DNA from 3 places in the Bradyrhizobium sp. HKCCYLRH3099 genome. Region 1 is predicted to be linked to each of the others. Evidence: predicted binding sites of a transcription regulator. Region 1 holds the regulator's gene; each other region holds the start of a gene.

What was found. Region 1 encodes PhoB, which activates phosphate uptake and scavenging genes when phosphate is short. Its sites were predicted from a motif close to TGTCATNNANCTGTCAT; they were not measured.
Region 2: ACQR1Y_RS22885 (Orn/Lys/Arg decarboxylase N-terminal domain-containing protein) is a predicted target of PhoB. The motif match lies at 2,210-2,226, and genes of this name have one in related genera.
Region 3: phnC (phosphonate ABC transporter ATP-binding protein) is a predicted target of PhoB. The motif match lies at 3,711-3,727, and genes of this name have one in related genera.

Annotation. Positions count from the first base shown of each region.
Region 1 covers NZ_JBNPTW010000017.1:2,588-12,867, forward strand. The annotation lists gene pstS (phosphate ABC transporter substrate-binding protein PstS) at 805-1,815, shown strand; gene pstC (phosphate ABC transporter permease subunit PstC) at 1,906-2,904, shown strand; gene pstA (phosphate ABC transporter permease PstA) at 2,908-3,798, shown strand; gene pstB (phosphate ABC transporter ATP-binding protein PstB) at 3,795-4,616, shown strand; gene phoU (phosphate signaling complex protein PhoU) at 4,645-5,361, shown strand; gene phoB (phosphate regulon transcriptional regulator PhoB) at 5,378-6,085, shown strand; gene ACQR1Y_RS26355 (trypsin-like serine protease) at 6,180-7,496, shown strand; gene ACQR1Y_RS26360 (HoxN/HupN/NixA family nickel/cobalt transporter) at 7,766-8,788, shown strand; gene ACQR1Y_RS26365 (HupU protein) at 8,815-9,831, shown strand; gene ACQR1Y_RS26370 (nickel-dependent hydrogenase large subunit) at 9,828-10,280, shown strand, end outside.
Region 2 covers NZ_JBNPTW010000013.1:54,703-64,982, reverse strand. The annotation lists gene ACQR1Y_RS22885 (Orn/Lys/Arg decarboxylase N-terminal domain-containing protein) at 1-2,164, opposite strand, end outside; gene cobT (nicotinate-nucleotide--dimethylbenzimidazole phosphoribosyltransferase) at 2,351-3,406, shown strand; gene ACQR1Y_RS22875 (histidine phosphatase family protein) at 3,406-3,999, shown strand; gene cobS (adenosylcobinamide-GDP ribazoletransferase) at 3,996-4,715, shown strand; gene cobD (threonine-phosphate decarboxylase CobD) at 4,712-5,737, opposite strand; gene cbiB (adenosylcobinamide-phosphate synthase CbiB) at 5,760-6,731, shown strand; gene ACQR1Y_RS22855 (cobyric acid synthase) at 6,718-8,211, opposite strand; gene cobO (cob(I)yrinic acid a,c-diamide adenosyltransferase) at 8,215-8,823, opposite strand; gene cobU (bifunctional adenosylcobinamide kinase/adenosylcobinamide-phosphate guanylyltransferase) at 8,852-9,388, opposite strand; cobalamin riboswitch at 9,423-9,617, shown strand; gene ACQR1Y_RS22840 (HupE/UreJ family protein) at 9,740-10,280, shown strand, end outside.
Region 3 covers NZ_JBNPTW010000002.1:465,020-475,299, forward strand. The annotation lists gene ACQR1Y_RS07520 (mechanosensitive ion channel family protein) at 1-1,104, shown strand, start outside; gene ACQR1Y_RS07525 (DUF1045 domain-containing protein) at 1,112-1,813, opposite strand; gene ACQR1Y_RS07530 (alpha-D-ribose 1-methylphosphonate 5-triphosphate diphosphatase) at 1,821-3,008, opposite strand; gene ACQR1Y_RS07535 (chloramphenicol acetyltransferase) at 3,001-3,666, opposite strand; gene phnC (phosphonate ABC transporter ATP-binding protein) at 3,853-4,662, shown strand; gene phnD (phosphonate ABC transporter substrate-binding protein) at 4,743-5,675, shown strand; gene phnE (phosphonate ABC transporter, permease protein PhnE) at 5,771-6,655, shown strand; gene phnE (phosphonate ABC transporter, permease protein PhnE) at 6,652-7,500, shown strand; gene ACQR1Y_RS07560 (ABC transporter substrate-binding protein) at 7,659-8,666, shown strand; gene ACQR1Y_RS07565 (ABC transporter permease) at 8,717-9,532, shown strand; gene ACQR1Y_RS07570 (ABC transporter permease) at 9,537-10,280, shown strand, end outside.

The sequences.
Region 1 (10,280 bases):
CGAGCATGGCCGGCGCGGACGGCGAAGTCGTGTGGTCCTGGCCTCTCGACGCCGAGGTCAAGTCCGTGGTCGTTGCTTGACGGCACGCGCGGGCGATGGGGGCAACAAAGCCGATCCCCAGGGAGAGCACGAAGGACACTGTTAAAACCAATCGCGCGGGGAAGGCCGGGTCTGTCCGGCTGTACTCGTGGTGACTGCCGCCTGCTTATCTTTCTGCAGGCGGGCCACGGGCCTCAGCCGAGGTCCGGCCTTCCTCGCGCCCTCTCGTATTCAAGAGGGCATGTGAGCGATGCATCACTCGGGCACGGCGTGCCGCGAGACGGCGAGGGCTTGTCTGACAACGGTGTGATGGAAACTGTGAGCCACGCTCTGCGGTGTCGTCTCGGCCTTGAGCCGGGACCTATAACCCCAGGGAGTTGTTCGGGGCACGCGCGTGGACGAATCTCACCGGGCCGCACCGGCCGGTGGCTATGGGTCCCGGCTCAAGGCCGGGACGACACTGAATATGACGTGCGGGCTTGACCAACGAAACACGAATTGATGAACGCCGACGGTGACCCGCACAGGCCGCATGGGGCGTGAGCGCCGCTCTCTCAAACCGCGTGCAAATGCGTCATGGAACACGGCCAGATGGACCGTATAAATTCGGGGCAGGATCAAATTTTCAATATCTATCAATAGCTTGCGACTGTCATCCAGCTGTCATCGAACCTTTATAAAAGCCACATCGTAGCCCCCTAAAGCGGCCCGGGAAGCGCAATCGGGTGCAAACGGCGCTTCGCTTCCCAAGCATGGAGACCAGCTATGAATTTCGTCAAAGCACTCGTCGCTGCCGGCTTGGTCGCCGCATCGACGTCGGCATTTGCGGCCGATATCACCGGCGCGGGCGCGACGTTTCCGTTCCCGATCTATTCCAAGTGGGCCGACGCCTACAAGAAGGAGACCGGCAACGGTCTGAACTACCAGTCGATCGGCTCCGGCGGCGGCATCAAGCAGATCCAGGCCAAGACCGTGACGTTCGGCGCCACCGACGCGCCGCTCAAGGCCGAGCAGCTCGAGAAGGACGGCCTGGTGCAGTGGCCGATGGTGATGGGCGGCATCGTGCCGGTCGTGAACCTCGAGGGCGTGAAGCCGGGCGAGATGGTGCTGGATGGCGAGACGCTCGCCAACATCTATCTCGGCAAGATCACCAAGTGGGATGACGCCGCGATCAAGAAGCTGAACCCGAACGTCAAGCTGCCCGGCGACGCCATCGCCGTGGTCCGCCGCTCCGACGGTTCGGGTACGACCTTCAACTTCACCTACTATCTCTCCGAGGTCAGCGCGGACTGGAAGAGCAAGGTCGGCACCAACACCGCGGTCGAGTGGCCGGTCGGCGTCGGCGCCAAGGGCAACGAGGGCGTGTCGGGCAACATCAGCCAGACCAAGAACTCGATCGGCTATGTCGAGTACGCCTATGCCAAGCAGAACAAGCTGACCTACACCGGCATGGTCAACAAGGCCGGCAAGACCGTGCAGCCGACCGTCGAGGCGTTCCAGGCTGCGGCCGGCAACGCCGACTGGGCCAAGGCTCCCGGCTACTACGTGATCCTCGCCAACCAGCAGGGTGAGAAGTCCTGGCCGATGACGGCCGCGACCTTCATCCTGATGCACAAGGAGCCGACCGATAAGGCGGCCTCCGCCGAGGCGATCAAGTTCTTCAAGTGGTCGTTCGAGAAGGGCGACAAGATGGCCGAGGAGCTCGACTACATCCCGATGCCCGACAGCGTCGTGAAGCTGATCGAGAAGACCTGGTCGGCCGACATCAAGAGCTGATCTGAAGCGTGCTGCCCTCTCCCGGAAACGGGAGAGGGTTCGTTCAAGGTGATGATGGTGTCAAAGAAGCAGGGGGCGGACTTGGCTGAGATGGCCGTTGAGAGCGAGGTCGGCGATATCGCCGCTGCCGCAGGGCCCTATGACCGCGCCCGCGCGCTGAGCGCGTTCAAGCTCGGCGATGTCACCTTCTACTGGATCACTCGCCTGTCGGCGATCTCGGTGCTGCTGATCCTCGGCGGCATCATCATCTCCCTCGTCATCGGCGCCTGGCCGGCGATGAAGGAGTATGGCTTCCAGTTCCTCTTCACCAAGCGCTGGGCGCCTTCGGCCGATCCGCCGGTGCTCGGTGCGCTCGGCCCGATCTACGGCACGCTGGTGACGTCGTTCATCGCGATGCTGATCGCCATTCCCGTGGGCCTGGGCATCGCGATCTTTCTGACCGAGCTCTGCCCGCAATGGCTGCGCCGTCCCATTGGCCTCGCCATCGAGCTGCTCGCCGGCATCCCCTCGATCATCTACGGCATGTGGGGCTTCTTCGTGCTGGGCCCGTTCCTGGCCACCACGTTCCAGCCGTTCATGATCGGCCTCTGCGCCAACATCCCGGTGCTGCAGGACATCTTCGCAGGTCCGCCGTCCTATCTCAGCCTGTTCAACGCCTCGCTGATCCTGGCGATCATGGTGCTGCCCTTCATCACCTCGATCTCGGTCGACGTCTTCAAGACGGTCCCGCCGGTGCTCAAGGAAGCCGCCTACGGCGTCGGTTGCACCACCTGGGAGGTCGTGCGCAGCGTCGTCATCCCCTACACAAGGGTCGGCGTCATCGGCGGCGTCATGCTGGCGCTGGGCCGTGCGCTCGGCGAGACCATGGCGGTGACTTTCATCATCGGCAACTCGTTCCGGATCTCGTCCTCGATCTTCGCGCCGGGCACGACGATCTCGGCCGCGATCGCCTCCGAATTCCAGGAGAGCGACGGTCTGCACCAGTCGAGCCTGATCCTGCTCGGCCTGCTCCTGTTCGTCCTCACCTTCTTCGTGCTGGCGAGCGCCCGGCTGATGCTGGCGCGGCTCGAAGCCAAGGCTGGAAAGTAACCCATGACGAGCGTCGAGATGTCCACCGTCGATACGCCGGTCAATCCCATCAACCCGATCTATGCGCGCCGCCGGCGCCGCGACCTCGTCGTCCGCGGCCTGTGCATCGCCGCCGCGGCGTTCGGCGTCACCTGGCTGGCGCTGATCCTGTTCACGCTGTTCTATAACGGCCTCGCCGGCCTCAGCCTGCAGGTCTTCACCGCCGACACGCCGCCGCCGGGCGCCAGCGAAGGCGGCCTGCGCAACGCCATCGTCGGCTCGATCATGATGACCGTGATCGGCGTCGGCATCGGCGCGCCGCTCGGCCTGTTCGCTGGCACCTACCTCGCCGAATACGGCCGCAACGACCGCCTGACCTCGGTGATCCGCTTCATCAACGACATCCTGCTGTCGGCGCCGTCGATCATCATCGGCCTGTTCATCTATGGCGCCGTCGTGGTGCCGATGGGCGGCTTCTCGGCCATCGCCGGTGCGCTGGCGCTGGCCGTCATCGTGATCCCCGTCGTGCTGCGCACCACCGAGGACATGCTGCTGCTGGTGCCCAACCCGCTGCGCGAGGCAGCCTCGGCGCTCGGCCTGCCGCGCTCGCTGGTGATCCGCCGCATCGCCTACCGCGCGGCGCGCTCCGGCCTCATCACCGGCGTGCTGCTGGCGACCGCCCGCGTCGCCGGCGAAACCGCGCCGCTCCTGTTCACCGCGCTGTCGAACCAGTTCTGGAGCCTCAACCTCTCCAAGACGATGGCGAACCTGCCTGTCACCATCAACAACTTCGTGCAGAGCCCGTATGCCTATTGGAAGCAGTTGGCCTGGAGCGGAGCCCTTCTCATCACTCTGGCCGTGCTCGCTTTGAACGTCGGTGCACGCATTCTCGGCGCCGAGAGGAAAACGAAATGACCGAACTGTCCGTCTCCGTCAGTCAGCCCGCTCACACCCTTCACGGCCAGCCGCTCCCCGAGGCGCCGGCCAAGGTGACCGCGCGCAACCTGAACTTCTATTACGGCGATCATCACGCGCTGAAGAACATCAACCTGACGCTGGGCACCAACCGCGTCACGGCGTTCATCGGCCCGTCCGGCTGCGGCAAGTCCACCCTGCTGCGCATCTTCAACCGGATGTACGATCTCTATCCGGGCCAGCGCGCCACCGGCCAGCTGATGCTGGACAACACCAACATCCTCGATCCCAAGCTCGATCTCAATCTGCTGCGCGCGCGGGTCGGCATGGTGTTCCAGAAGCCGACGCCGTTCCCGATGACGATCTACGAGAACATCGCCTTCGGCATCCGGCTCTATGAGAAGATCTCGAAGTCCGAGATGGACGACCGCGTCGAGAAGGCGCTGCGCGGCGGCGCGCTGTGGAACGAGGTCAAGGACAAGCTCAACGCCTCCGGCCTGTCGCTGTCCGGCGGCCAGCAGCAGCGCCTGTGCATCGCGCGCACGGTCGCCGTCCGGCCCGAGGTGATCCTGTTCGACGAGCCATGCTCGGCGCTCGACCCGATCTCGACCGCCAAGGTCGAGGAGCTGATCCAGGAGCTCGCGGAGAACTATACGATCGCGATCGTCACCCATAACATGCAGCAGGCGGCGCGCGTCTCCGACAAGACCGCCTTCATGTATCTCGGCGAACTGATCGAGTTCGACGAGACCAGCAAGATCTTCACCTCGCCGAGCGATCGGCGGACCCAGGACTACATCACCGGCCGGTTCGGCTGACGCCGACAGCATTCTTCAGGAGATCAACATGGCCAGTGAACATACCGCCAAGGCGTTCGACAGCGATCTGCAGGACCTGACCCGGCTGGTGTCGGAGATGGGCGGCCTCGCCGAGCGGCTGATCGTCGATTCCGTCGACGCGCTGGTGCGGCGCGACGTGGCGCTCGGCCAGAAGGTGGTCGCCGCCGACGCCGAGGTCGACAAGCTGCAGCGCATCATCGAGGAGCGCGCGGTGCTGACGATCGCCCGCCGCCAGCCGATGGCGGTGGATTTGCGCGAGATCGTCGGCGCGATGCGCGTCGCCACCGATCTGGAGCGCATCGGCGACCTCGCCAAGAACATCGGCAAGCGCGTCGCCGCGCTGGAGAGCGACTTCCATCCGCTGAAGCTGATCCGCGGCCTCGAGCACATGACCGACCTGGTGCAGTCGCAGGTCAAGACGGTGCTGGACGCCTATGCGGCGCATGACCTGCCGGCGGCGATGACGGTGTGGAAGGGCGACGAGGAGGTCGATGCGATCTGCACCTCGCTGTTCCGCGAGCTCCTGACCTACATGATGGAAGACCCGCGCAACATCTCGTTTTGCATCCATTTGATGTTCTGCGCCAAGAACATCGAGCGGATGGGCGACCACGCCACCAACATCGCCGAGACGGTGTTCTATATGATCGAGGGCCAGCAGATCATGGACAAGCGCCCGAAAGGCGACATGACCAGCTTCGCGACCACGATCCCCGGTAACTGAGAAAGACGATTTCGACATGGGTGCGCGAATTCTGGTGGTTGAGGACGAGGAGGCGCTGACGACGCTGCTGCGCTACAACCTCGAGGCCGAAGGCTACGAGGTCGAGACCGTCGCGCGCGGCGACGAGGCCGACACGCGGCTCAAGGAGCGCGTGCCCGATCTGGTCGTGCTCGACTGGATGCTGCCGGGCCTGTCCGGCATCGAGCTGTGCCGGCGGCTGCGGGCGCGGTCCGAGACCAAGCAGCTGCCGATCATCATGCTCACCGCGCGCGGCGAGGAGAGCGAGCGTGTGCGGGGGCTTGCGACCGGCGCCGACGACTACATCGTCAAGCCGTTCTCGGTGCCGGAGCTGCTGGCGCGCGTGAAGGGCCTGCTGCGGCGCGCGAGCCCGGAGCGGCTGGCGACCGTCTTGTCCTATGGCGACATCGAGCTCGACCGCGAGAAGCGCCGCGTCGCGCGTTCGGGCCGGCCGATCGATCTCGGCCCGACCGAATACCGCCTGCTCGAATTCTTCCTCGAGCATCCCGGCCGCGTGTTCAGCCGCGAGCAGTTGCTCGACAGCGTCTGGGGCCGCGACATCTATATCGATGAGCGCACGGTGGACGTGCACATCGGCCGCCTGCGCAAGCTGCTCAATCCCGGCCGCGAGCAGGATCCGATCCGCACCGTGCGTGGCGCCGGCTATGCGCTGGACGACCGCTTCGCCAAGTCGGAGCAGGCGTGACGGGCGAGCAGGCCTGATCGCGCGGTCACGCCGTTGCCGTCTTGATCCTGTGTGATCGAGTTCCCATCATCATGGTCGGACCTCGGCAGACACAATGATCAGGACGTTCGCTATCTTGTTAGCCTTGTTGCTTGTGGCTGCCGGCAATGCCGCGGCCGCCGAGCTCGAGGACGCCGTCGCTGCGGCTTCGAATGGACAGCCGGCGGCGGCGTTACGCCGGCTCCAGCCGCTCGCCGCCAAGGGCGACGCGCGCGCGCAGTTCAATGTCGGATTCATGCAGGCCTTCGGCCTGGGCGCCCCGCGCAACCAGGCGGAGGCGCTGGTCTGGTACCGCAAGGCCGCCGATCAAGGGCTCGCCGTCGCCCAGCATTATCTCGGCATCGCCTATTTCAACGGTGAAGGCGCCGCCCGCGATCACGGCGAAGCCGCCCGCTGGTTCAATCGCGCCGCCGCGCAGGGCTTTGCCCAGTCGCAATACATGCTAGGCCTGATGATGCTCGACGGCGAGGTCATGACCCGGGACGTCATCCAGGGTTATGCCTGGCTCGTGATGGCCGGCCGCAACGGCGTCAGGTCGGCCGGCCGCGAGATTCAGAGAGTGAAGCTCAGCGAAGCGCAGCGGCGCCAGGCCGAGGCCACCATTGCCGCGTGGCGGCCGAAGCCGGAATCGGTCGATGCCGGGATTGCCAATCCGCGCGCGGAGCAGTTGCTCGGTCTCGACCGCCACTTCGGCGACGTCGTCGATCCCACCTCCTGGCCGGCCTCCTCGATCGGTGTCGTGACCGTGGCGCAATACAGCACGGGAGGTTCGTGCACCGGCACGCTGGTGGCGCCGCGCGTGGTGCTCACGGCGGCGCATTGTGTCTTCAACGGCGTCGCGCAGGTCAGCCCCGGCAACGTCCATTTCCTCGCTGGCATGAACAGAGGCACTCCCGCGGCCTCGTCGGTCGCCGACAAGCTGATCGTGGCGCCTGAGTTCATTCCGACCCAGCACGACAAATGGTCGCTGGACCGCTCGCCAGCCGACTGGGCGCTGATCATCCTGAAGGATGCGCTGCCCTCGAAGCCGGTGGCGGTGAAGTCCGTGAGCCGGGATGACCTCGCGGCTGCGACCAAGGCAGGTACGATCTCCGAGATCGGCTATGGCCAGGAGCGGCGCTATTCGCCGACCGGCCAGCGCAATTGCAGCGCAAGCATGACCAGGGACGCCCGTCTCCTTACCGTGCATTGCCTTGCCAATTTCGGCTATTCTGGCTCGCCGATCCTGGCCGAGATCGGCGGCGAGCCGGTGGTGGTCGGGATCTTCTCGGCGTTCCACGAGGAGACGCGGCTGATGTTCGCCGCGTCCGCCAGCCAGTTTGAGGCGGCCGTGCGGCGCGAGATCGCCGCGCAGAGCGCATCCGCGCGGTGAGGGGAGGGACAGGAAGGGAAGAGAGTTGGACACCGGCTGGTCAATGTTTGTGCGTGACCGGATAGCGGATTGCCAAAGCAATGCTGGGAACCTCAGCCGCACGGGCGACGAGGGTTGATTTGCAAGTGATTTGGGCGCGGCAGTGCGAGCCTTGCCTTTTGGCGCAGGTCTTGCTCTCTTGTCCGAGTATGACGATTTTGCCAATTGATCATCCTCGCTCCGCGCGTTTCGTTCCAGCCTGGCTGCGGCCGGTCGGGCGTCGCAATGCGATGCTGCTGGCCGGCCTTGTGCTCGCCAATGCGCTCGCCTGGGCCTGGGCGTTCGCGCTCTACGCCGACCGCCCGGCCATCGTCGGCACCGCGCTGCTGGCCTGGCTGCTCGGCCTCCGCCACGCCGTCGATGCCGATCATATTGCGGCGATCGACAATGTGGTCCGCAAGCTGGTGCAGGACGGCGATGCGCCGCGCGCCGCGGGTCTTTACTTCGCGCTCGGCCATTCGAGCGTCGTCGTGATCGCCACCATCGTCGTGAGCCTGGTCGCCGGCGCGGATCTGTTGCGGGAGGACAGTGCGATCCGCGCGATCGGCGGCGCCATCGGCACCTCGGTGTCGGCCGGCTTCCTGCTGCTGATCGCGTTGGCGAACCTCGTCCTGTTCGTGAACCTCTGGCGCCGCTCGCCCCGGCCCGAGACGGACAGCGCGAGCCCCGGCAACGGCCTCCTGATTCGTCTGCTGCGGCCCGTGCTGCGGGTCGTGTCGCGCGCCTGGCATATGTTCCCGCTCGGCTTCCTGTTCGGCCTTGGCTTCGACACCGCCAGCGAGATCGGTCTTTTGAGCCTGTCGGCGACCGAAGCGGCCCGCGGCGAGAGCCTGGTGCATATCCTGGTATTCCCGGCGCTGTTCGCCGCGGCGATGGCGACCGTCGACACCGCCGACGGCATGCTGATGGTCGGCGCCTACCGCTGGGCGCTGACGGATCCCGCCCGCAAGCGACGCTACAATCTGGTGATCACCGGGCTGTCGGTGATGATCGCGCTGGTGATCGGCGGCGTCGAGGCCGCCACGCTGCTGGCGCCGCTGTTCGGCCTGACCGGAACGTGGGCCGATGTTGCGAGCGCGCTCGGTGACGGAATCGCCGACCTGGGGATCGTCGCGGTCGTCCTGTTCGGACTGATCTGGGCCGGCGCCGTATTCTTCAACCGCCGCCCGCGCGGTTCCGAGGCCGACGCGGCGCTTGCCACCCTTCGTGCGGGGACGCTAAACCCCGGGGAGATACCAAACACGACAGCATGAAGCTGTGCTGAGGGCAGGACCTCACGATGGCCGGCGCGGAGGGAATGACCAGGATGCTGTGGCTGCAGGGCGCGAGCTGCGGCGGCTGCACGATGTCGATCCTGGAAAGCGGCGCCTCCGGCTGGTTCGACGAGCTGCGCCAATCCGGCATCGACCTGATCTGGCACCCTTCTGTCAGCGAGGAGACCGGCGACGAGGTCGTCGAGCTGCTCGACGCGATCCGTGACGGCCGCGAGCGGCTCGATCTGCTGGTGCTCGAAGGCTCGGTCGCGCGCGGACCGCATCTCAGCGGTCGCTTCAACATGCTCGCCGGCACCAACCGCTCGATCTATCACTGGCTGCTCGATCTCGCCCCGCTTGCCGACTACGTCGTCGCGGTTGGAAGCTGTGCGGCCTATGGCGGCATTCCCGCGGCCGGGAGCAATCCGACCGACGCCGTCGGGCTGCAGTTCGAGGGCAGCGATGCCGGCGGTGCGCTCGGCTCCGGCTTCCGCTCGAAGCGCGGGCTGCCGGTCATCAATGTCGCGGGCTGCGCACCGCATCCCGGCTGGGTGATGGAAAGCTTATTGGCGCTCACCGCTGGCGACCTCACGGCGGGCGGTCTCGACGCCGTCGGGCGCCCGACCTTCATCGCCAACCACCTCGCGCATCACGGCTGCTCGCGCAACGAGTTCTATGAGTTCAAGGCGAGCGCGGAAACGATGTCGGAACGCGGCTGCCTGATGGAGCATCTGGGCTGCCGCGCGACGCAAGCCGTCGGCGACTGCAACCAGCGCTCCTGGAACGGCGGTGGCTCCTGCACCAAGGGCGGCTATGCCTGCATTGCCTGCACCTCGCCGGGTTTCGAGAGCACGCAGAACTATCTGCAGACGGCGAAGCTCGCGGGCATCCCTGTGGGGCTCCCGACCGACATGCCCAAGGCCTGGTTCGTCGCGCTGGCCGCGCTGTCGAAATCGGCAACGCCGCGCCGTGTGCGCGTCAATGCGACCGCCGACCACGTCGTGGTGCCGCCGAGCCGCTCCGGCGATAAGCGCAGCTCATGACGCGGATCACGGTCGGCCCGTTCAACCGCGTCGAGGGCGATCTCGAAGTCCGCCTGGATATCGACAGCGGCCGCGTCGCGCGCGCCGAAGTGACGGCGCCGCTCTACCGCGGCTTCGAGCAGATCCTGGAAGGGCGGCCGCCGCTAGATGCCCTGGTGATAGCGCCGCGCATCTGCGGCATCTGCTCGGTGTCGCAGTCGATCGCGGCGGCGGCTGCATTGCGTCAGGCGATGGGCGTGGTCCCAGCGCCGAATGGCGTGCTCGCGACCAACATCGCGCACGCGGCCGAGAACGCCGCCGATCATCTCACCCACTTCTACATCTTCTTCATGCCCGACTTCGCCCGCGACGCCTACGCGTCTCACGCGTGGCACGGCGCAGCGGCCGAGCGCTTCACTGCCACCAAGGGATCCGCGGCCCGCGAGGCGCTGCCGGCGCGGGCGCGGCTG
Region 2 (10,280 bases), on a different contig from region 1:
AGACCACGAACGGCGTCGTGGCGATGCGCTCGGTGATCTCCTCGATCGGCAGGTAGTCGACCTCGTTGCGCATCAGGGCGCGGGCCGCCTCGCGCGGCGACATCGCGATCTCCGGCAGATGCTGCGGCTGGAACTGCCTGGCCTGCAGCGCGCTCACCTCCGCCTCGCGGTAGAAGCGGTGCATCTCGCCGCAGAGGTCGCGCAGCCGGGTCTTGCCGTAGCGCTGAAAGCGCTTGCGGGTGAACTCGGGGATGGCGTCCTCGAGCAGCACGTTGTCGTCGTGCAGCCGCTTGAAGGCGACGAGACCGCTGATGAGCGTGCCGGCCTTGCTCGCCTCGACCCCCGGCGTCAGCAGGAAGAGCAGCGAGTTGAGGTCGTTCTTCTCGGCGACGATCCGGTTCTCGCGCAGATATTGCGCCACCACGGGGGCGGGGATGCCGTGCTCGGCATAACCGCCGGTGGCGCGGTCGAAGCCGGGGGTCAGCAGGGTCAGCTTGTTCGGGTCGGTCATGGCGAAGCCGGGCGCGAGATCCGGAAAGCCGTGCCAGGCCTCGCCGGGTGCGAGCTGCCAGAGCGCGGCGTCGGTCGCGAGCTGGTCGGTCGAGATCGCCTCCCAGGCGACGTCGTGGCGGCCGCCGGGGCTCGCGGCATCGGGGATCGAGACACGGTCGGGGACGAACGGCTCGAAGAACCAGCGCCGCGCCGGATCCTTCTCCTTCTCCTCGAATTCCCGCCGCATCGCCCTGATCTTCTTGCGCAATTCGATGCCGAGCCGGATCGTGTCGTCCCACAGCACCTCGCCGGAGCGGCCCTTCATCATCTGCGCGCCGACGTCGAGCGAGGCGAACAGCGGATAGAACGGCGAGGTCGAGGCGTGCTGCATGAAGCTTTCGTTGAAGCGGCGATGCTCGACGCGACGGCGCTGGCCCTTGATGTGGCGGTCCTTGATGTGGATCTGCGAGGCCTGCGAGAAGCTCGCGAGCTGCTTGTGGGTCGACTGCGTGGCGATGATGCCGGGCGCATCGGGGCCCAGCTCGGACAGGCCCATCGCGAAGCGGCCGGCATAGAGCGGGTGGAACTTCATGAAGCCGGCCCAGGCCTCGTCGAACATGATGTACTCGCAGAGGTGCCCGATGCGCTTGAGGATCATCTCGGCGCTGTGGATGGTGCCGTCATAGGTGCACTGTTCGACCACGGCGACCCGGAACGGCCGCTCCTTGCGCCAGGCGTCGGGGTCCTTGACGAGCGGATTGTTGCGGATCTGCTGCCGCAGATGCTCCTCGTCGAGCAGGTCCCAGCGCATCGGCCCGATCAGGCCCCAGGCGTTGCGGACGGTCGGGACGTAGACCGGCACGCCTCCCGCGATCAGCAGCGCGCCGTGGTGGGCGGCCTTGTGGTTGTTGCGGTCGAACAGCACGAGATCGCCGTCGGTGACCAGCGCGCCGAGCACGACCTTGTTGGAGGTCGAGGTGCCGTTGAGGACGAAATAGGTCTTCTCGGCGCCAAAGATCTGCGCCGCCTCCTTCTGCGCCCGCAGCGCCGGTCCCTCATGGGTGAGGAGGTCGCCGAGGTCGAGCACGGAATTGTCGAGGTCGTCACGGAACACCGCTTCGCCGAGATGCTCGACGAAGATCCGCCCGATCGGGCTGCGGCTGTAGAACACGCCGCCATTATGCCCGGGGCAGGTCCAGAGCTGGTTGCCTTCCTCGGCATAGTCGACCAGCGTGCCGAAGAACGGCGTCTTCAAGGTCTCGGCATATTGCTTGAGCCGGCTGATCAGATTCTTGGCGATGAACGCCGGCGTCTCCTCCGAGAGGAAGACGTAGCCGTCGATGAAGTCGAGCACCTCGACCGGGAGATCCTCGAAGCGCTTGCGGCGAATCAAAAGGATGATCGGGAAGTCCAGGCCTCGCCGCCGCATCAGGTTGATCAGCGACGCAGTCTTGCCCTCCAGCCCCTTCTTGCCCCAGTCCACCACCATGCAGCCGATCGCCGCATCGGTCTGCACCGCGATCTCGGCGTCCTCCAGCTTGCGGGCGCGGACGACCTCGAAGCCCGAGCGCTGGATCTCCTCGATGATCTGGTTGAAGCGGACGCCGGCGAGGTCGTCGGTCTCGAACACAGGCGCGGCGAACAGGAAGGTGAAGCGGCGGAAATAATCCATGGGCATCTTTCGGCTGGGTGGGGCAGAAACCTGTCGGATGGTTCGATGACAGTTGGATGACAGCGCAAAGCCGCCCGGAGGGAGGCGGTCGTCCGGCTGCTGGTTCCGCAGAAGCTGCCGGCACGCTTGTCTTGGCGCTGCGCCGGTGGCAATCGTCCGCGACCAGGAACGCCGAAAGGACCCATCTTGCTCCCCGACTGGATCAGCGCCGAATGCCCAGCGCCCTCCCACTCGCATCGCGAGGCAGCCCTGGCGCGCCAGGCGCAACTGACCAAGCCGCTCGGCGCGCTCGGGCGGCTGGAGGAGGTCGCGGTCGAGTTGGCGGCGCTGCAGGCCTCCGAGCGTCCGGCGGCGGAGCGGGTTCCGGTGGTGCTTTTTGCCGGGGACCATGGCATCGCCGCCCAGGGGGTCTCGGCCTATCCGCCGGAAGTGACGGTGCAGATGCTGCACAACTTCGCCGGCGGGGGCGCGGCGATCTCGGTGCTGGCGCGCAGTTTGGGCTGTCCGCTGGAGGTGGTCGATGTCGGAACGCTCGCCGTCGACGCGGTGCGTGGGGTTTCCGTCGACAAGCCACGGCGCGGCACTCGTGACTTCAGCGCGGAGCAGGCGCTGACGCCGGAGGAGGTCGCCTTCGCCTGCGAGGCCGGACGGCGGGCCGTCGCTCGGCAGGCCGACCACGCGCCCGATCTCGTGATCTTCGGCGAGATGGGCATCGGCAATACGACATCGGCCGCAGCGATTGCAGCAGCGCTGCTGTCCTGCGCGCCGCACGACATCGTCGGCAGCGGCACGGGGCTCGATGCTGACGGGCGAGCCAGGAAAGCCGCGGTGATTTCCGCAGCCCTGGCGCGGCATGGCTCGATGCCGAATGCGGCCGTGGCCGATGTCCTGGCCGCCGTCGGGGGCCTCGAAATCATCGCGATGGCCGGCGCGATGATCGCGGCCGCGCAGCGGCGCTGGCCGGTGCTGGTTGACGGCTTCATCGTCTCGGTCGCGGCGCTCGCAGCGGTCAGACTCAATCCGTCGTGCCGGCCCTGGCTGCTGTTCTCGCATCGCTCCGCGGAGCGCGGCCACGCGGTCGTCCTCGACGCGCTCGGCGCCCGCCCGCTGATCGACCTCGATCTCAGGCTCGGCGAAGCCTCGGGTGCTGCCACGGCGCTGCCGATCATCCGGCTCGCCTGCGCGCTCCACAACGGCATGGCCACGTTCGCGGAGGCCGCCGTGTCCGGTCGCGACGCCTGATGCGGATCGATCTGCTGCGGCACGGGACCACGGGGCGAGACGGCCATCTTGATGGCCGCACCGATCCGCCGCTGAGCGAGGCGGGCTGGGATCAATTCCGGCGGCAGACCCAAAGCGGGGAATGGAGCCGCGTCGTGAGCTCGCCGTTGGTGCGCGCGCGTGCTGCGGCTGAGGATTATGCCCGACGGACCGGCTGCGCGCTGCACGTCGATCCGGATTGGAGCGAGCTCGATTTCGGGCAATGGGATGGACGCAAGCGCAGCGACATTATGAGCGCACCGGAAGAGGCTGCATTGCTCGAGGCCTTCTATGCTGACCCGATGGTGGCGGCACCGGATGGGGAGAGCTGGGCCGATCTGCAAGCGCGGGTGTCGCGCGCGGTCGACCGCATTCTCGCGACGCCCGAACCTGCGCCGGTCCTCGTCGTCACGCATGGCGGGGCGATCCGCGCCGCGCTGGCGCACCTGCTCGGATGGCCCTTGCACCAACTGTGGAGCCTGCGCATTCATCCTGGCACCCGTCTCACCCTGGAAGCCGGGCAGGGCGCGAATGGCGCGCCATGGGCCGAAATCGTCGAGATCATCCAGCCATGAGCTTGCGTGAATTCTGGATCGCCCTGCAGTTTCTGACGCGTCTGCCGACACCACGCGTGGCCGACTCTCGGCCCGATGATCTCGCGCGAGCGTCGCTGTGGTTTCCAGCCGTCGGCCTCGTGATCGGCGCCTGTCTCGCGATTCTCGCTCGGGTCTTTCAGAGCGCCGATCCCTGGATCGTCGCTCTCGCCGTCCTCGTGGCCTGGATCTGGATCACCGGCGCGCTGCATCTCGACGGGCTCGGCGATGTCGCTGATGCGTTCGGCGCATCGCATGGCAAGCCCGAGCGCTTCGTCGCGGTGCTCGGCGATCCCCATGCCGGCAGCTTCGCCGTCGTTGCGATCGCGCTGCAGATCGCCGCGAAGCTGGTGCTGATCGCCGAATTGGCGACCGGGCCGACGGCCTGGGCGCTCCTGCTCGTTCCGGCCTGGGCGCGCCTGGGGACGCTGGTCTGCACCAAGACGCTGCTGTCGTTGAAGCCAGGGATGGGCGCGAGCGTTACGAACGGCGTCGGCTGGAATGTCATCGTGATCTGGGGCGGCGTGCTCGCGGTCGCCGCACTCGCCGGAGCGCCGCCGACGCTCTTGGCCATCGCATTGATCCCGGCGATCGCGTTTTATTGGCAATGGCGGCTCGGCGGCATCACCGGCGACTGCCACGGCGCCAGCATCGAAGTGACGGAAACGCTGCTGCTCGCAGCCTGCGTGCTCGGCTAGCGCTTAAGCGCCTGTTCGAGCCGCTGCCACTGGGCTTCGTCGCAGGGCAGGCCGAAGCGCAGCCAGTTCGGATGCGCCGGGAAGCGCCGGACGTGGATGCCACGGCGCGCAAGCCGCTCGGCGATATCAGGCGCATCATCCGCGGCGACGAGCCGGAACAGTGGCGTGCCGCCGATCGCGCTACAGCCGGCTTTGGACAGAAGCGCGTCGAGGCGCGCGCAATCCTTGGCCAGCCGCGCGCGGGTCTGTTGCAGCCAGGCGTCGTCGGACAGTGCGGCCGTTCCGATGGCGAGCGCGGGCCCCGAGACCGCCCACGGTCCGAGGTCGTCGCGAATATGCTGGATCACGTCGTCGGAGCCGAGCGCGAAACCGAGGCGCACACCGCCAAGGCCATAGACCTTGCCGAACGAACGCAACACGATCGTGGCTGGCGGCAGATCGGCGGTGAGGCTTGCGTCAGCGGGATAAAGGTCGATGAAGGCTTCGTCGACGATCAGCAGGCCGTCATGTCGGCGCAAGGTCGACGCCAGTCGGACGAGCGCATCGCGCTGATACAGACGGCCGGTCGGATTGTTGGGATTGACCACGACCGCCACGTCGGCATCGGCGAGTGCCGCGATGTCATCGACGAGGTCGACCCGATGACCGCAGCGGCGCCAGCATCGCGCGTGCTCCTCATAGGTTGGCGCGAGCACGGCGACGGTCGAGCGCGGGCGCAGCCGCGGCAGGATCTGCAGCAGGGCCTGCGTGCCCGGCGCGGCCGCGATCATCTCGGACTGCGGGACGCCGTAGCGCGCCGCGGCCGCCGCGCGCAGCGCGCGTTCCTCGTCCTTGCCCGGCAGGCGCGACCAGCTTGCGGCGGAAAGTTCGGGCACAGAGTAGGGGATCGGGTTGATGCCGGTCGACAGATCGATCCACGGACGCGGCGCATCGGGGTAGCGGCGGCTGACCGCATCGAGATCGCCGCCGTGAACGATCGCTTCCGGCGCCTCGAAACGCGTGCTAGTCGCTCTCTGGTCCATATCTGTCCTTCAGCGGAGATCGATGTTCGTCTCTCTCGCGCTTACGGCGCTGCTCATCGAGGCGGCCGCCGGTTATCCCCAGATCCTGGTGCAGCGCGTCGGCCATCCCGTGATGTGGATGGGCGCGCTGATAGCATGGGCCGACCGCCACTGGAACGGGGACGGCGACAGCTTTGCCGTGCGTCGGGCGTCCGGCGTCGGGCTCGTGGCCCTGCTCGTGGCCGTGATGGCCGCCATCGGTCTCGCCGCCACCTGGCTCATGACCGCGCTTCTCGGCAACATCGGCGCAACGATCGTCCTCGGTATATTGGCCAGCAGCCTGCTGGCGCAGCGCAGCCTCGACACGCACGTTGCCGCTGTCGCGGAGGGGTTGGAGACCGGCGGGCTCGAGGGCGGCCGCCGCGCGGTGGCGATGATCGTCGGGCGTGATCCGGAACGGCTGGATGAGGCGGGCGTCTCGCGCGCCGCGATCGAGAGCCTGGCGGAGAATTTCTCCGATGGCGTCGTCGCGCCGTTGTTCTGGCTGTTCATGGGCGGGCTGCCCGGGATCCTGATCTACAAGGCGATCAACACCGCCGACAGCATGATCGGCCATCTGTCCGATCGTCACCGCGCGTTCGGCTGGGCGGCAGCGCGGCTGGATGATCTGATCAACCTGCCGGCCTCGCGCCTGTCAGCGGTGTGGATCGCAGCGGCCGCTCGCCTGATTCCCGGAGCATCCTCGTCGTCGGCGCTGCATGCGGTCGCGCGCGATGCCTCGCGACACCGGTCGCCGAATGCCGGCTGGCCGGAGGCCGCGATGGCCGGAGCCTTGGGCCTGCGCCTGGCTGGGCCGCGCACCTATCATGGACATCTGGTGACCGATGCCTGGATGGGCGACGGACGCGCCAATCTGAACGCGTCCGATATCCGGCGCGCATTGCGCCTCTACCGGATGGCTTGCCTGATCCAGGCGCTGTTCGTCGCCGTCATCTTCCTCGTCAAGGTGCTGTAGGCGAGTCTCGGCGCCACGGCTCGGTCGCGAGCGCGAGAATGCGGCTGACGTCGACGTGGCGCTCGAGGTGTTCGGCCAGGGCATCCAGCGTCGCCTCGACATCGCTGTCATAGGTCAGACCGTTGGTCATGGCGCCGAGTCCGCGCAGCCAATGCGCGCGCAACCCATCATCGGCGAACAGGCCGTGCACATAGCAGCCGGCGATCTGGCCGCCGCGCGCGACCGCACCATCGCTGCGGCCGTCGGCGAAGGTGAGGAAAGGATGCCGGGCGGCCGGCCCCTCGGTGCGGCCGATATGCATCTCGTAGCCGCGGAACGGGATCTGCTCCGTCGTCAGCCTGCCGCTGACGTCGCGCAATGCCTTGTCATCGGTCAGGGTGGTGTCGACATCGAGCAGGCCGAGCCCCGCGATCGATCCGGGCGCGCCTTCGCGTCCGTCGGGATCACTGATGGTCCGCCCGAGCATCTGGTAGCCACCGCAGATGCCGAGCAGGCGGCCGCCGCGCCGCAAATGCGCTGATAGATCGATGTCCCAACCCGTCTCGCGCAGAGCGGCGAGGTCGGCGATGGTCGCCTTCGATCCCGGCAGGATCACGAGGGCGGCGTCGCCGGGAATCGGCGTGCCCGGCCGCAGGAACTGCAGATCGATCCCGTCCTCGAGCCGCAGCGGATCGAACTCGTCGAAATTCGAGATGCGGGGATAGGCGAGCACGACGACCTTGGGGCGCTGTCCGCCGGTAGCGGCATGTCCCGGCAACCCCAGCGCATCCTCCGCCGGCAGGCGGCGGGCATCGGCAAAGTGCGGGATGAGCCCGAGCGAAGCCCATCCCGTCCGCGTCGCGATCTCGTTCATGCCCGCGGCGAACAAGGTCGGATCGCCGCGAAACCGGTTCACGAGAAAGCCGGCGACGAGCGCTGCATCGTCAGGTGCGAGCACGGCCTTTGTGCCGACGAGGCTTGCGATAACCCCGCCGCGGTCGATGTCGCCGATGACGACCACCGGAGTTCGCGTCGCCTGCGCGAACCCCATGTTGGCGATGTCGCCGGCGCGCAGGTTGATTTCCGACGCCGAGCCGGCGCCCTCGACCAGCACGACATCGGCATCCGCCGCGAGGTGATGGAAGCTGTCGAGCACCGCCGCCATCAATTGCGGCTTCATTGCCTGATAGGCGGAGGCCTTGGCGTTGCCGATGACGCGGCCCTGCACCACGACCTGCGAGCCGATCTCGCTCTGCGGCTTGAGCAGCACCGGGTTCATGTGCACCGTCATCGGCCGCCGCGCGGCGCGCGCCTGCAGCGCCTGGGCGCGGCCGATCTCGCCGCCATCGGCGGTGACGGCGGCATTGTTCGACATGTTCTGCGGCTTGAACGGCGCCACCTTCAGCCCGCGCAAGGTCAGCGCGCGCGCCAGCCCCGCGACGATCAGCGATTTGCCGACATCCGAGCCGGTGCCCTGGAACATGATCGCGCGCGCAGCCATCGTTTAGAACTCGATGCCTTCCTGCGCCTTCACGCCGGCCGAGAAGTGATGCTTCACGAGATTCATTTCAGTCACGAGATCGGCGGCCTCGATCAGCTCCGGCTTGGCGTTGCGGCCGGTGACGACGACGTGCAGATCGGCACGGCGCGCGGCGAGCGTCGCCACGACGTCGCCGATCGGCAGATGATCATAGCGTAGCGCGATGTTGAGCTCGTCGAGGATCACGAGCCGGATCGACGGATCTGCCATCAATTCTTTTGCCTTGGCCCAGGCGCGTTCCGCCGCGGCCACGTCGCGCGCGCGGTCCTGCGTTTCCCAGGTGAAGCCTTCGCCGAGCGTGTGCCAGGAGACCTGGTCGCCGAACGCCGCGATTGCCTTGCGCTCGCCGGTTTCCCACGCGCCCTTGCCGAATTGCACGACGCCGATGCGGAAGCCGCGGCCGAGCGCGCGCAGCATCAGGCCCCAGGCGGCTGTCGACTTGCCCTTGCCCTTGCCGGTGTGGACGATCAGCAGGCCTTTCTCCATGGTCTTCGAGGCGACCTCGGCATCCTGGATCGCCTTGCGATTTTCCATCTTGGCCTTGTGGCGCGCATCGTCGGCGTTCTCAGTCATCGGCAAGTTCTTCCTTATTTCCAAGTTCTTATTTCAACGTCAGCGGCAGGCCGGCCGCCATCAGGATCACGCGGTCAGCCATCGCCGCGACATCCTGGTTGAGCCGTCCCTGCGCGTCGCGAAACGCGCGGGCCAGCGCATTGTCCGGCACGATGCCGAGCCCGACTTCATTGGAGACGGCGATGATCGGACCGTGCGCGACTGAGAGCGCCTCGACGAGGTCGGCGGATGCGGCGGGCACGTCCATGTCGGCGAGCATCACATTGCTGAGCCAGAGCGTGAGACAATCGATCAGGATCGGAGCGGACGCATCTGTGTGCGCGCGGACGAGGCCGGCGAGATCATGCGTGGTCTCCAGCGTCTGCCATCCCTCGGCGCGCCGTGCCTTGTGTTGTGCAATGCGCTCGGTCATCTCGTCGTCGAACGCCTGCGCGGTCGCAACATAGATCCAGGGTGGCGGATTCGCGGTGATCAGCGCCTCGGCGTACCGGCTCTTGCCCGAGCGCGCGCCGCCGAGCACCAAAGTGAGGCGCGGCAGGGCGGGGAACGGCGGGGCAGGGGGCATGGGGACGATTCCGATTGACGGGCTTTGGCCCGCCCCGTATCTAACAGATGACGGTTCTCCGAAAGGAGAGATTTAGGGAACACGGTGCGGGTCCTTCGGACCCCAGGCCGCGGCTGCCCCCGCAACTGTAATCGGCGAGTGTGAGGCCAAGACACCACTGGGAAACCGGGAAGGTGGTTTCACGCAGCGACCCGAGAGCCAGGAGACCTGCCGTCGACATTGCTGTTGGCCGACCCGTCGCGCGGGGCGTCGCGATGCTGGTTTTGATCCTGCCGAGGATTCGGCGGGATGCCGTCGGATGCAGCGCATCGTCCGGTCCTCTGGGGGAGCCGGCAAGCGACGGAGACGGCCATGAGATTCACCCGTAGCACCACTTTTGCCGTCGCGAGCTTCGTCCTGCTCGCGGCCCAGCCCGCGTTTGCGCATCACATGATGGACGGCAAGCTGCCGCAGACCTTTGCGCAGGGCCTGCTCTCCGGCCTCGGCCATCCCGTGATCGGGCTCGATCATTTTGCCGCCATCATCGGTGCCGGCATCGTCGCGGCGCTGCTCGGCCGCGGTTTCGCGCCGGTGCTCGCCTTCACCACGGCGATGATCGCGGGCGTCGGGCTGCATCTGGCCAAGGCCAACATTCCCGCTGCCGAGCTGCTGGTCGGTCTCTCGACCGCCGTGGTCGGCCTAGTCGTGGTGATGCGCGGCCGGTTCGGCGTGCTACCCGTCGCGGCCCTGTTCGCGCTGACCGGCCTCGTGCATGGCTATGCGCTGGGCGAGTCGATCGTCGGTGCCGAGAATACGCCGCTCGGCGCCTATTTCGCCGGCCTGCTCGTGATCCAGACCTTGATCGCAGCCGGCGCGTTTGTCGCCACCCGGCTGCTGTCGGCGAAGGCTGATA
Region 3 (10,280 bases), on a different contig from region 1:
CTCGTGCAGCAGCTATCCGGACTGTTTCCGGACTGGATGGTCGGACCGGCCCTGATCATCGGGGCCGTTCTCGGCGCGCTGCTCGTCTATGGCGTCGCGCGCGCTTTTGTGAAGCGCGCGATCGGCGCACAGAACTCGATCCTGTTTCCCATCCTGCAGAGAACCGCGGGTCCCGCGCGTCTCGCGCTTTGCCTGGTGGCCGTGGCGCTGGTGCTGCCGCTCGCGCCGTTGAACGAAGGCTGGCGCCGTGCGCTGGCGCATCTGTTCGTGGTGACGACCATCGCGCTGATCGGATGGATCACCATCCGCGTCGTCGATCTCGTGTCGACCCGATATGTCAAACGCTTCCGCGACGACATCGCGGAGAACTTCCTCGCGCGCAAACATGTGACGCAGGTCCGCGTCTTCAAGCGCGTCATCGACACGCTCATCATCATTGTTGCCGTTTCGGCTGCGCTGATGACCTTCGATTCCGTCAGGCAATACGGCGTCAGCCTGTTCGCATCGGCCGGCGCGGCCGGTCTGATCGTCGGTCTCGCCGCGCGGCCGCTGCTGAGCAATTTGATCGCCGGCGTCCAGATCGCTGTGACGCAGCCGATCCGCATCGAGGATGCCGTGATCATCGAGAACGAGTGGGGCTGGGTCGAGGACATCGCCTCGACCTATGTCGTGATCCGGCTGTGGGACTGGCGCCGTATGGTGGTGCCGCTGTCCTATTTCATCGAGCGTCCGTTCCAGAACTGGACGCGCGATGCGGCTTCCCTGATCGGATCCGTGGTGCTGCACGTGGACTACCAGGCGGATGTGCCGCGCATCCGGAAGCAGTTGGAGAAGGTCGCGAAGGAGTCGAAGATCTGGGACGGCGCGGTGGTCAATCTTCAGGTCGTCGACACCAATGCGCGCACGATGGAGCTTCGGGCGCTCGTCAGCGCGCGCAATGCGCCGCAGGCCTGGGACTTGCGCTGCGAGGTGCGCGAGAAGCTGATCGCCTTTCTGCAGCGGGAGATGCGCGAAGCCCTGCCGCGCGACCGCGCCGATATCTCTCCGCCGCTGTCGCTGTTCAATCCGCAGTCGCCGCCGCATTTCGCCAGCGCTGCGAATTGAAGGGCCGCTATCTCCCGGTGATCGGCCAGCTGTCGATGATGCTGAACCGGCTGCTCGCGCTCGGCTGGCGGAACAGCGCGATACGGTCGATCGACAGGGATGTCAGGCTGAGCGCCGCGAAACGGTCACGCAGCATCCCAAGGATCGGTCCGCGCCGATCGTCGGACAGGCGGCAAGTCAGGGTCATGTGGAAGCGAAAGTCTTCCATGACGTAAGGATAGCCCCAGCGATCGAGATGGTCTCGTTGGCGCGCTGAGAGCAGCTCCGGCTTGCGTCGGGCGCGATCCTCGGCGGTCATCGGGGCGCGGAACGGCTCGAACGCGCGCACGCAGTCGGCGGCCAAATCCTGCAAGGTGTGCGACGCCTCTCCCGGGATCACCGCGATGAAGCCGCTGATCGCATCGACAACGGGCCGGATGATCGGAACGGCTCTCGGCACTGCCGCAAACGCCGCGCAGGCGTCGCGCAGCTCGGCCTCGGGACGTGTCTCGACCAGGTTGAACGGGGCCTTGAGGGTCGCGTGAAAGCCGTACTTCCGCGCGTCAGTGGTGAGGTCGCCCCAATCCGGCGCGGCATCCAGCACGCCCTCCGGAAAGCCGCGTTCCCGGCCGGTCCAGGCGTCGTAGCCCAGCAGGCTGGCACCGAACACGGTCAGCGCGGCGTCGGCCGCCGGCGTGTAGTAGATCGCATAGCGCGGAAAACCGGTCATGTCCTGCTTACTCCGCCGCGACCGCTCGCGGCGTGGCGGCGGTGGAGAGGCGTTCGGCCTCTGTCAGGTGAACCACGCGGCCCGCCGCAACCACCGCGACGACACGGGGGCGCATCGGTTCGCGATCGTCGACGAGGAGGATGTCCGCGCGCTGGCCGCTCGCGAGCGAGCCTCGGTCCGGCAGGCCGGCTGCTCGCGCCGGGGCTGCCGAGATCAGGCTCCAGGCCTGCGCCAGCGGAAGGATGCCGTCGGCGACCAGCCGGTAGGCGGCGAGCAGGGGGGCTGGATAATAATAGTCCGACGCCAGCACCGAGCAGAGACCCTTCGCGATCATGTCGCTCGCCCTGGTCCATCCGGTATGGCTGCCGCCGCGCACCACGTTGGGGGCGCCGAACACGATGGCGTCGCCGCCGTGAGCCGCCTCGCGCGCGGTGATTTCGTTGACGGGAAACTCGGCGATGGTGACGCCTTGGCTGCGGAAGGCCTTGCGCATCTCCGGGCTGTCGTCGTCATGCGACAGCATGCGCACGCCGGCCGCGCGCGCGGTCTCGGCCAGGCGGGCGATCGACGCCGGCACGGCGTCGGCTCGCGAGGCGATGCGGGCCACCAGGATATCGAACTCATCGCCGGACAGGCCGGTGCGGTCGACCATGCGCTGGCGCTTATGCGGCTTGTCCAGGCTCGCGACGGTCGAATCCATGTGGTCGTTGAAGGCAAACAGATCGATGCGCCGGGCCGCGAGCAGCCCCCGGATCTCGTCCTCATCGTCGAGATTGTACGTCTCGTGGCGCAGATGAAAGCGCGTATCCGCCGCGAGCCGCGGCCGCAGCGCCTCGATCTGCTCCAGCAGGCGGCGCGCGTTGCCGGCGCTGCGCAAGCCCGGCTCCCACGACCAGGTGGTAGCATGAAACACGGTCGTAATGCCGTTGCTGATGGCCTGGCGATCACTGTCGAGCAGCGCCACGTCGATCGGGAAATCCACACCCGCGCGCGGCATCATCTGCCGCTCGAAAGCATCGCCATGGATGTCGACGATTCCGGGCAGCACCGTCAGCCCGCTGGCGTCAAGCGCAAGTCCCGCGTCAGGTCGTCCCGCGTCGATCGCGGCGATCTTGCCGTCGGAGACGATCAGTGATGCATCGGCCAGGCCGGACCCGATCAGGCATCGGCCGTGGAAAATCGAGAGATCAGTCATGGGCGGCACTCTGCCGCAGCGCGCGGGCGCCGTCGAGAGCGGCCTCGTATTTGTCCAGGAACGCGGTGATCTCCAGCTTGCGGAAATCCGGCAGCGCCCGGCGCAGCGCTTCGTGATCCCAATTCCACCAAGCGAGATTGATCAGGCGCTGCTCGATCTCAATCGGAAAACGGCGCCTGATCGGGCGCGCGGGATTGCCGGCGACGATCGTATACGCAGGCACGTCCTTGGTGACGATGGCGCCTGCTGCGACGACGGCGCCGGTGCCGATGCTGCGGCCGGGGAGAACGACGGCACCATGTCCGATCCATACATCGTGACCGACGGTGACGTGATGTTCCTTCCGCCAGGCGAAGAACTCGGCATCATCAGGCTCGCCGGGGAAATAGGCGCTGGCCCGATAGGTGAAATGCGATTGCGTCGCCCGGTGCATCGGGTGATTGCCCGGATTGATCCGGGTCATCGCCGCGATCGAGCAGAACTTTCCGATCGTTGTGTAGGTGATCTGCGCATCGTTGACCACGTAGGAATAGTCGCCCATCGCCACGTCAAGGAGGATGGTGCGCGCGCCGACCTCGCAATAGGCGCCGAGTGTCGCGCCCTGGAGTTTTGCGGAGGAATCAACGGTAGGGTCGATCGAAAGGGACTTGCCGGCCATCTCACGTCCTGTCTGTCTTCACGGCTCTGTCTAGGGTGCGCTGTATGACAGATGCATGACGTCTCCATGACGTTCGCAGCGGCGGACCTTGGATGTGGACGAGTGTCGCACCGCAGCGTCACTGTCACACAACTGTAGAATCCCGACGCTAGCGGTGGAGTCAAAGCGAGGCGTCTGGAGAAGTCCATGCTGGTGGTGGATGGTTTGACGTGCCGGTTCGGCGCGAAAGCCGCGGTCGATAATGCATCATTCTCGGTTGCGCCCGGCTCGTTCGTCGGTGTCATCGGGCGTTCCGGCGCTGGCAAGTCGACGCTACTGCGCTCCATCAACCGGCTGAGCCCGGTGAGTGACGGGCGCATCCTGTTCAAGGATCTCGATGTGACGGCGCTCCGCGGCCGCGACCTGCGGCTGTGGCGCGCGCGTTCGGCGATGATCTTTCAGCAGTTCAACCTGGTCGGCCGCCTCGACGTGCTGACCAACGTGCTGATGGGGCGGCTGGCCGAGATCCCATCCTGGCGCTCCCTGGCGCAGCTATGGCCGGCGCAGGACGTGGCGGTGGCCATGTCGGCCCTGGAGCAGTTCGACATGGCGTCCCTCGCGGCACAACGCGCCGATCAGCTCTCCGGTGGACAGCAGCAGCGCGTCGCGATCGCGCGTGCGCTCGTCCAGAACCCCGACATCATTCTCGCGGATGAGCCGATCGCCTCGCTCGATCCCCGCAATACCAAGATCGTGATGGATGCCCTGCTGCGCATCAACAAGCATTTCGGCATCACGGTGATCTGCAACCTGCATTCGCTCGATCTCGCCCGCAGCTATTGCGATCGCCTGATCGGCATGGCGACGGGACGGATCGTGTTCGACGACGTTCCCGCGGCGCTGACCGCGCAGATCGCGCGCGAGCTCTACGATCTCGAAGCGGATGAGGTGATGGACAAGGTCCATCCGGTCCCGGCCGCTGCCATTCCGGCGCTCAGCGAAGCCGCTGTCGCCTGACAAACCGATTTTGGTCACCTCGGATCTCGCATGGTGCGGGGGACGAGGCCTGTTTACTTCGTTCAAAAAGAGGGCATGTCATGATCAATCGTCGCATCGTTCTGGCCGGTGTCGCCGCGCTGGCTTTTGCCGGTTCCGCTTCGGCCGAGGATTGGAAGGCGAAGTATCCGGAACTGACCTTCGCGGTCATTCCTGCCGAGAACGCCTCAGGCGTCACCGAGCGCTGGACGCCCTTCGTCAACTATCTCTCCAAGGAGCTGGGCACCAAGGTGACGCTCCGCATCGCCAACGACTACGCGGCCGTGATCGAGGGGCAGCGCGCCGGCAACATCCACATCGCGAGCTATGGCTCAGCCTCGTTCGCGCGGGCGCGCCTGACCGGCGTCAAGATCGACGCCTTCGCCAACGACATCAACGCCGACGGCAGCACCGGCTATTACTCGGTGTTCTTCGTCAAGGCCAACAGCCCGTACAAGAAAGTCGAGGACCTCAAGGGCAAGAATTTGGGCCTGGTCGATCCGAACTCGACCTCGGGCAACAACGTGCCGCGCTTCGAGCTCAACAAGATGGGCGTGACCGACGCTGAAACCTATTTCAGCAAGGTCGTCTTCGCCGGCAGCCACGAGAACGCGATCCTCGCGCTCGCGCAGGGCACCGTCGACGTCGCCGCCAACCAGTGGACCAGCGACAACGATTCGACGCTGGCGCAGATGCTCACCAAGGGCATGCTGAAGAACGCCGACGGTTCGCCGATGAAGAAGGACGACTTCCGCATCATCCACAAGTCGGCGCCGATCATCAACGGCCCCTACGCCTACAATTCCGATCTGCCGGCCGAGCTGAAAACGGCGATCGCCAAGGCGTTCTTCGACGCCCCCACCAAGGACAAGGCGGCGTTCGATCGCCTGTCGGATGGCCAGAAGAAGGGTTTCCACCCGGCCACGACCAAGGACTGGGACGGCACGATCGATCTGATCAAGTTCGTCGACAGCCTGCGCAAGAAGGCGTCCTGATCGACATCCTTAACCACGCGGGAGCCGGGCCGGGCATGGCCCGGCTCCCTTTGTATGAGACGTGACCTCTTTTCGAACGAGAGCAGCCCTATAAGATGGCGACCGCCATTTCGATCCTGCCGAGCCAGCAGCTTGAGGCTCTGAACGACGCCTATCGTCGGGCGGTCGCGCGCCGGCGCCTGCGGCTCGCGCTGTCCGCTGCCGCTTTCCTGGCCGCGCTGCTGGTCGCCGCGGTCGGTGCCGAGGTCAATCTGCGGACGCTGTACACGTATTTCGGAAATTTCGTCAGCTACTTCGATCGCATCTTCACGCTCGATGACGGTCACCGCGTCTGGACCAATGTCCCGGAGTGGTTCTGGGGCTTCAAGAAGTGGCTCAAGCTGCTCGGCGAGACCTTGCTGATCAGCTATGTCGGCACGATGGCCGGAATCGTCGTGGCGTTCTGTCTCAACTTCCTGGCTGCGGAAAACACCTCGCCCGCGCCGTGGGTCCGTTTCACCGTGCGGCGGCTGCTCGAATTCGCCCGTACCGTGCCGGGCATCGTGTTCGCGCTGATCTTCGTCATCGCCTTCGGTCTTGGCCCGATCCCCGGCGTGCTCGCCATCGCCGTTCACTCCAGCGGCGCGCTCGGCAAGCTGTTCTCCGAAGTGGTCGAGAATGCCGACATGAAGCCGGTGGAAGGCGTTCGCGCGACGGGGGCGAGCTGGCTGTCCTGCATGCGCTTCGCCGTTCTGCCGCAGGTCGTCGCGGGCTTCTCCAGCTACAGCCTGCTGCGCTTCGAGATCAATGTCCGCGAGGCCTCGGTGATGGGCTTCGTCGGCGCCGGCGGCATCGGGCAGGAGCTCGTGGTCGCGATCCGCAAGTTCTACTACTCGGACGTCAGCGCGATCCTCGTCATGATCGTCGTGACGGTGTTCCTCATCGATATCGCCACCGGCTGGCTGCGCGGCCGGCTGTTCGGCGCGGAGGCGCGGACATGAGCACGATGGACGCGCAGGACCCGCAGCAGATGCGGGAGCGTTATCCGCATGTCTTCGATCGGCCGCTGTCGGCCCGGCTGGCGACACCGGCGATGCTGGTCCTGGCGCTGGCGATCTTCATCTTCGGCCTGGTCGATCTCCAATTCTCGCCGGCGCGGATGCTTGCCGGGCTGAGTCAGCTCGGCTGGATTTCGCTCCTGATGCTGCCGCCCGATCCGGGCTCCTCGTTGCCGGTCTATCTCAAGGCGCTCGGCGAGACATTGTCGATCGCCGTGCTCGGCACGACGCTCGCCGCGGTCTTTGCGCTGCCCGTCAGCCTGCTGGCCGCCAGGAACATCATTCCTTCGGCCATCTTCCGTTTTCCGGTGCGGCGGCTGTTCGATACCATCCGCGGCGTCGACACGCTGATCTGGGCGCTGGTCTGGATCAACGTCGTCGGCCTCGGCCCGTTCGCCGGTGTGCTGGCGATCGCGGTGTCGGATTTCGGGGCGCTCGGCAAGCTGTTCTCGGAAGCCTTGGAGAGCGCCGACCGCAAGCAGGTCGAGGGCGTGCGCGCGGCCGGCGGCAGCGCGCTGCACGAGGTCCGGTTTGGCCTGCTGCCGCAGGTGTTGCCGGTGATCGCCGGCCAGATGCTGTATTTCATCGAGTCCAACACGCGTTCGGCGACCATCATAGGCATCGTTGGCGCCGGCGGAATCGGCCTGCAGCTTGCGGAGCAGATCCGCGTGCTGGAATGGCAGAAGGTGTCGTTCCTGATCCTGATGATCCTTGTGGCCGTGGCTGCAATCGACTGGATCTCGAGCAAGCTGCGCTTCGCCATCATCGGACGTCGCGCCGTCGCGTGACGGGAGCGGCATCCGAAGGTTGCGGTCATTCGTAGGCGAACGATCAGGCTGCGCGGATGCCTGTGTGTCCCCTGCGCGGTGTCGCAAATCTTTCATGTGCCGGCCGTAATGGGGCTCCGGAACCGGCCGCCTGGTCGGACATACGGAGTTTCATTCACATGAAGGTCACCCGCCTCGTTCTTGCGCTCGTCGCGCTGATCGTTCTGGCGCCGCCGCAGCAGGCCAAGGCCGCCGACGTCATCTGCTACAATTGCCCGCCGGAGTGGGCCGACTGGGCCTCGATGCTCAAGGCGATCAAGACCGATCTCGGCTATGACATTCCGCACGACAACAAGAACTCCGGCCAGGCGCTGGCGCAGATTCTCGCCGAGAAGGCCAATCCGGTCGGTGACATCGGCTATTTCGGCGTGACCTTCGGCATGAAGGCGAAGGCGCAGGATGCGCTCGAGGCCTACAAGCCTGTCAATTGGGACCAGGTCCCGGCCGGTCTGAAGGACGCCGACGGATACTGGACCACGATCCATTCCGGCACGCTCGGCCTGTTCGTCAACAAGGACGCGCTCGGCGGCAAGCCTGTGCCGGCGTGCTGGAAGGATCTGCTCAAGCCCGACTACAAGGGCATGGTCGGCTATCTCGATCCGAGCTCGGCGGCCGTCGGCTATGTCGGCGCCGTCGCCGTCAATCTCGCGCTCGGCGGCTCGCCCTCGAACTTCGATCCGGGGTTGAGCTTCTTCAAGGACCTGCGCAAGAACGACCCGATCGTGCCGAAGCAGACATCCTATGCCCGTGTGGTCTCGGGCGAAATCCCGATCCTGTTCGACTACGACTTCAATGCGTACCGCGCGAAGTACACCGAGAAGGGCAATTTCGAGTTCGTCATTCCCTGCGAAGGCTCGGTCGTGTTTCCCTACGTCGTTGGTCTGGTGAAGAACGCGCCCGACAAGGACAAGGCGAAGAAGGTCATCGACTACCTGCTCTCGGACAAGGGCCAGGCGATCTGGACCAACGCGTATTTGCGTCCGGCGCGTCCGATCGAACTGCCCGAAGCCGTCAAGGCCAAGTTCCTGCCGGACAGCGACTACGCTCGCGCCAAGAGCGTGAACTGGGGCGACATGGAGACCGCGCAGAAGGGCTTCGTCGACCGCTATCTGTCCGAAGTCCGATAAGGAGCGTTGTGCCCCGCCGGGCCGAAATCCGGCGGGGCATGCCCGATCTCATGTCGCACAAATCCTTCGTCTGGACCTGCTTGTTGCCGCTGGCCGCCGTGACCGCGGCCTTCTTTCTTCTGCCGATGGCCCGGCTTCTCATCGCGGGCGCCGAAGGACCGCGCGGACTGGTCGAATATCTCGCGATCATCATGGAGCCGCGTTACCGCGCGACGCTTCTGAATACGGTGCTGCTGGCTGCGGCGACCACGGTCGCGACATTGATCGTTGCCACCATCGCCGGCCTGTTCCTGCAGCGCCATCGCTTTCCGGGACGCGCCGTCCTGGTTGCCGTCCTGACGTTCCCGCTCGCCTTTCCCGGCGTCGTGATCGGATTCATGATCATCCTGCTCGCCGGCCGCCAGGGTCTCATCGGCGACGTTTCCTCGCGCGTGCTCGGCGACAAGATCGTGTTCGCTTATTCGATCTATGGGCTTTTCCTCGGCTATCTCTACTTTTCCATTCCGAGGGTCATTCTCACCATCATGGCCGCGGCACAGAAGCTCGATCCCGGCCTGGAGGAGGCGGCTCGCTCGCTCGGCGCGAGCCCATGGGCGGTGCTGCGCGACGTAGTGCTACCGGCGCTTGCTCCGGCCCTGGTCGCCTCGGGCGCGATCGCGTTTGCCACCGCCATGGGCGCGTTCGGCACGGCGTTCACGCTTGCGACTAGCATCGACGTGCTGCCGATGCTGATCTACACAGAATTCACTCTGGCGGGAAATCTCGCGACCTCGGCGGCGTTGTCGGTCGGGCTGGGGGTGATGACGTGGCTGATCCTGGCGCTGGCGCGCAGCTTCGCCGGTACCTCTGTCGCGGCGGCGGGCTAGTCGCGTGCGCAGCCGAATCCTCTTCACGCTTCAGTTCCTGTTCACGCTGCTCGTCGCGGCGTTCCTGGCCGTGCCCGCCGGCCTCTCGATCGCGGCCGGGGTCACCGTCAACTACTTCCGCGGGATCCAGTCCGGCGTGACGCTGCAATGGGTCGTGCAGGTCTGGGAGCTCTATGCCGGCACGATCCTGGCGTCGATCATGATTGCGCTCGGCACGCTCGCCGTCACGCTCGTGGTCGGCGTTCCCGCCGCTTACGCGCTGTATGTCCGCGGTGGACGGCTCGCGCGGATGGTCGAGGAGATCATCACCTTGCCGCTCGCTATTCCCGGGCTTGCGATCGCGCTGGCGCTGCTCTTGACCTATGGCGGCTTCGGCAGCTTCCGCCGCTCGTGGCTGTTCATCCTCGCTGGCCACGTCGTCTTCACGATGCCATTCATGGTGCGCTCGGTGATGGCCGTGTTCGCCACCATCGACGTCAAATCGCTCGACGAAGGCGCCGCCTCCGTCGGCGCCTCGCCGTGGCGCCGCTTCGTCGACGTCATCGTTCCCAATGCCGCGCCGGGAATCCTGGCCGGCAGCCTCATGGTCGTCACGCTCTCGCTCGGAGAATTCAACCTGACCTGGATGTTGCACACGCCGCTGACCAAGACCTTGCCGGTCGGCCTCGCCGACGCCTATGCGTCGATGCGCCTCGAGGTGGCCTCGGCCTATACTCTGATTTTCTTCGTCCTGATCATTCCGCTCCTG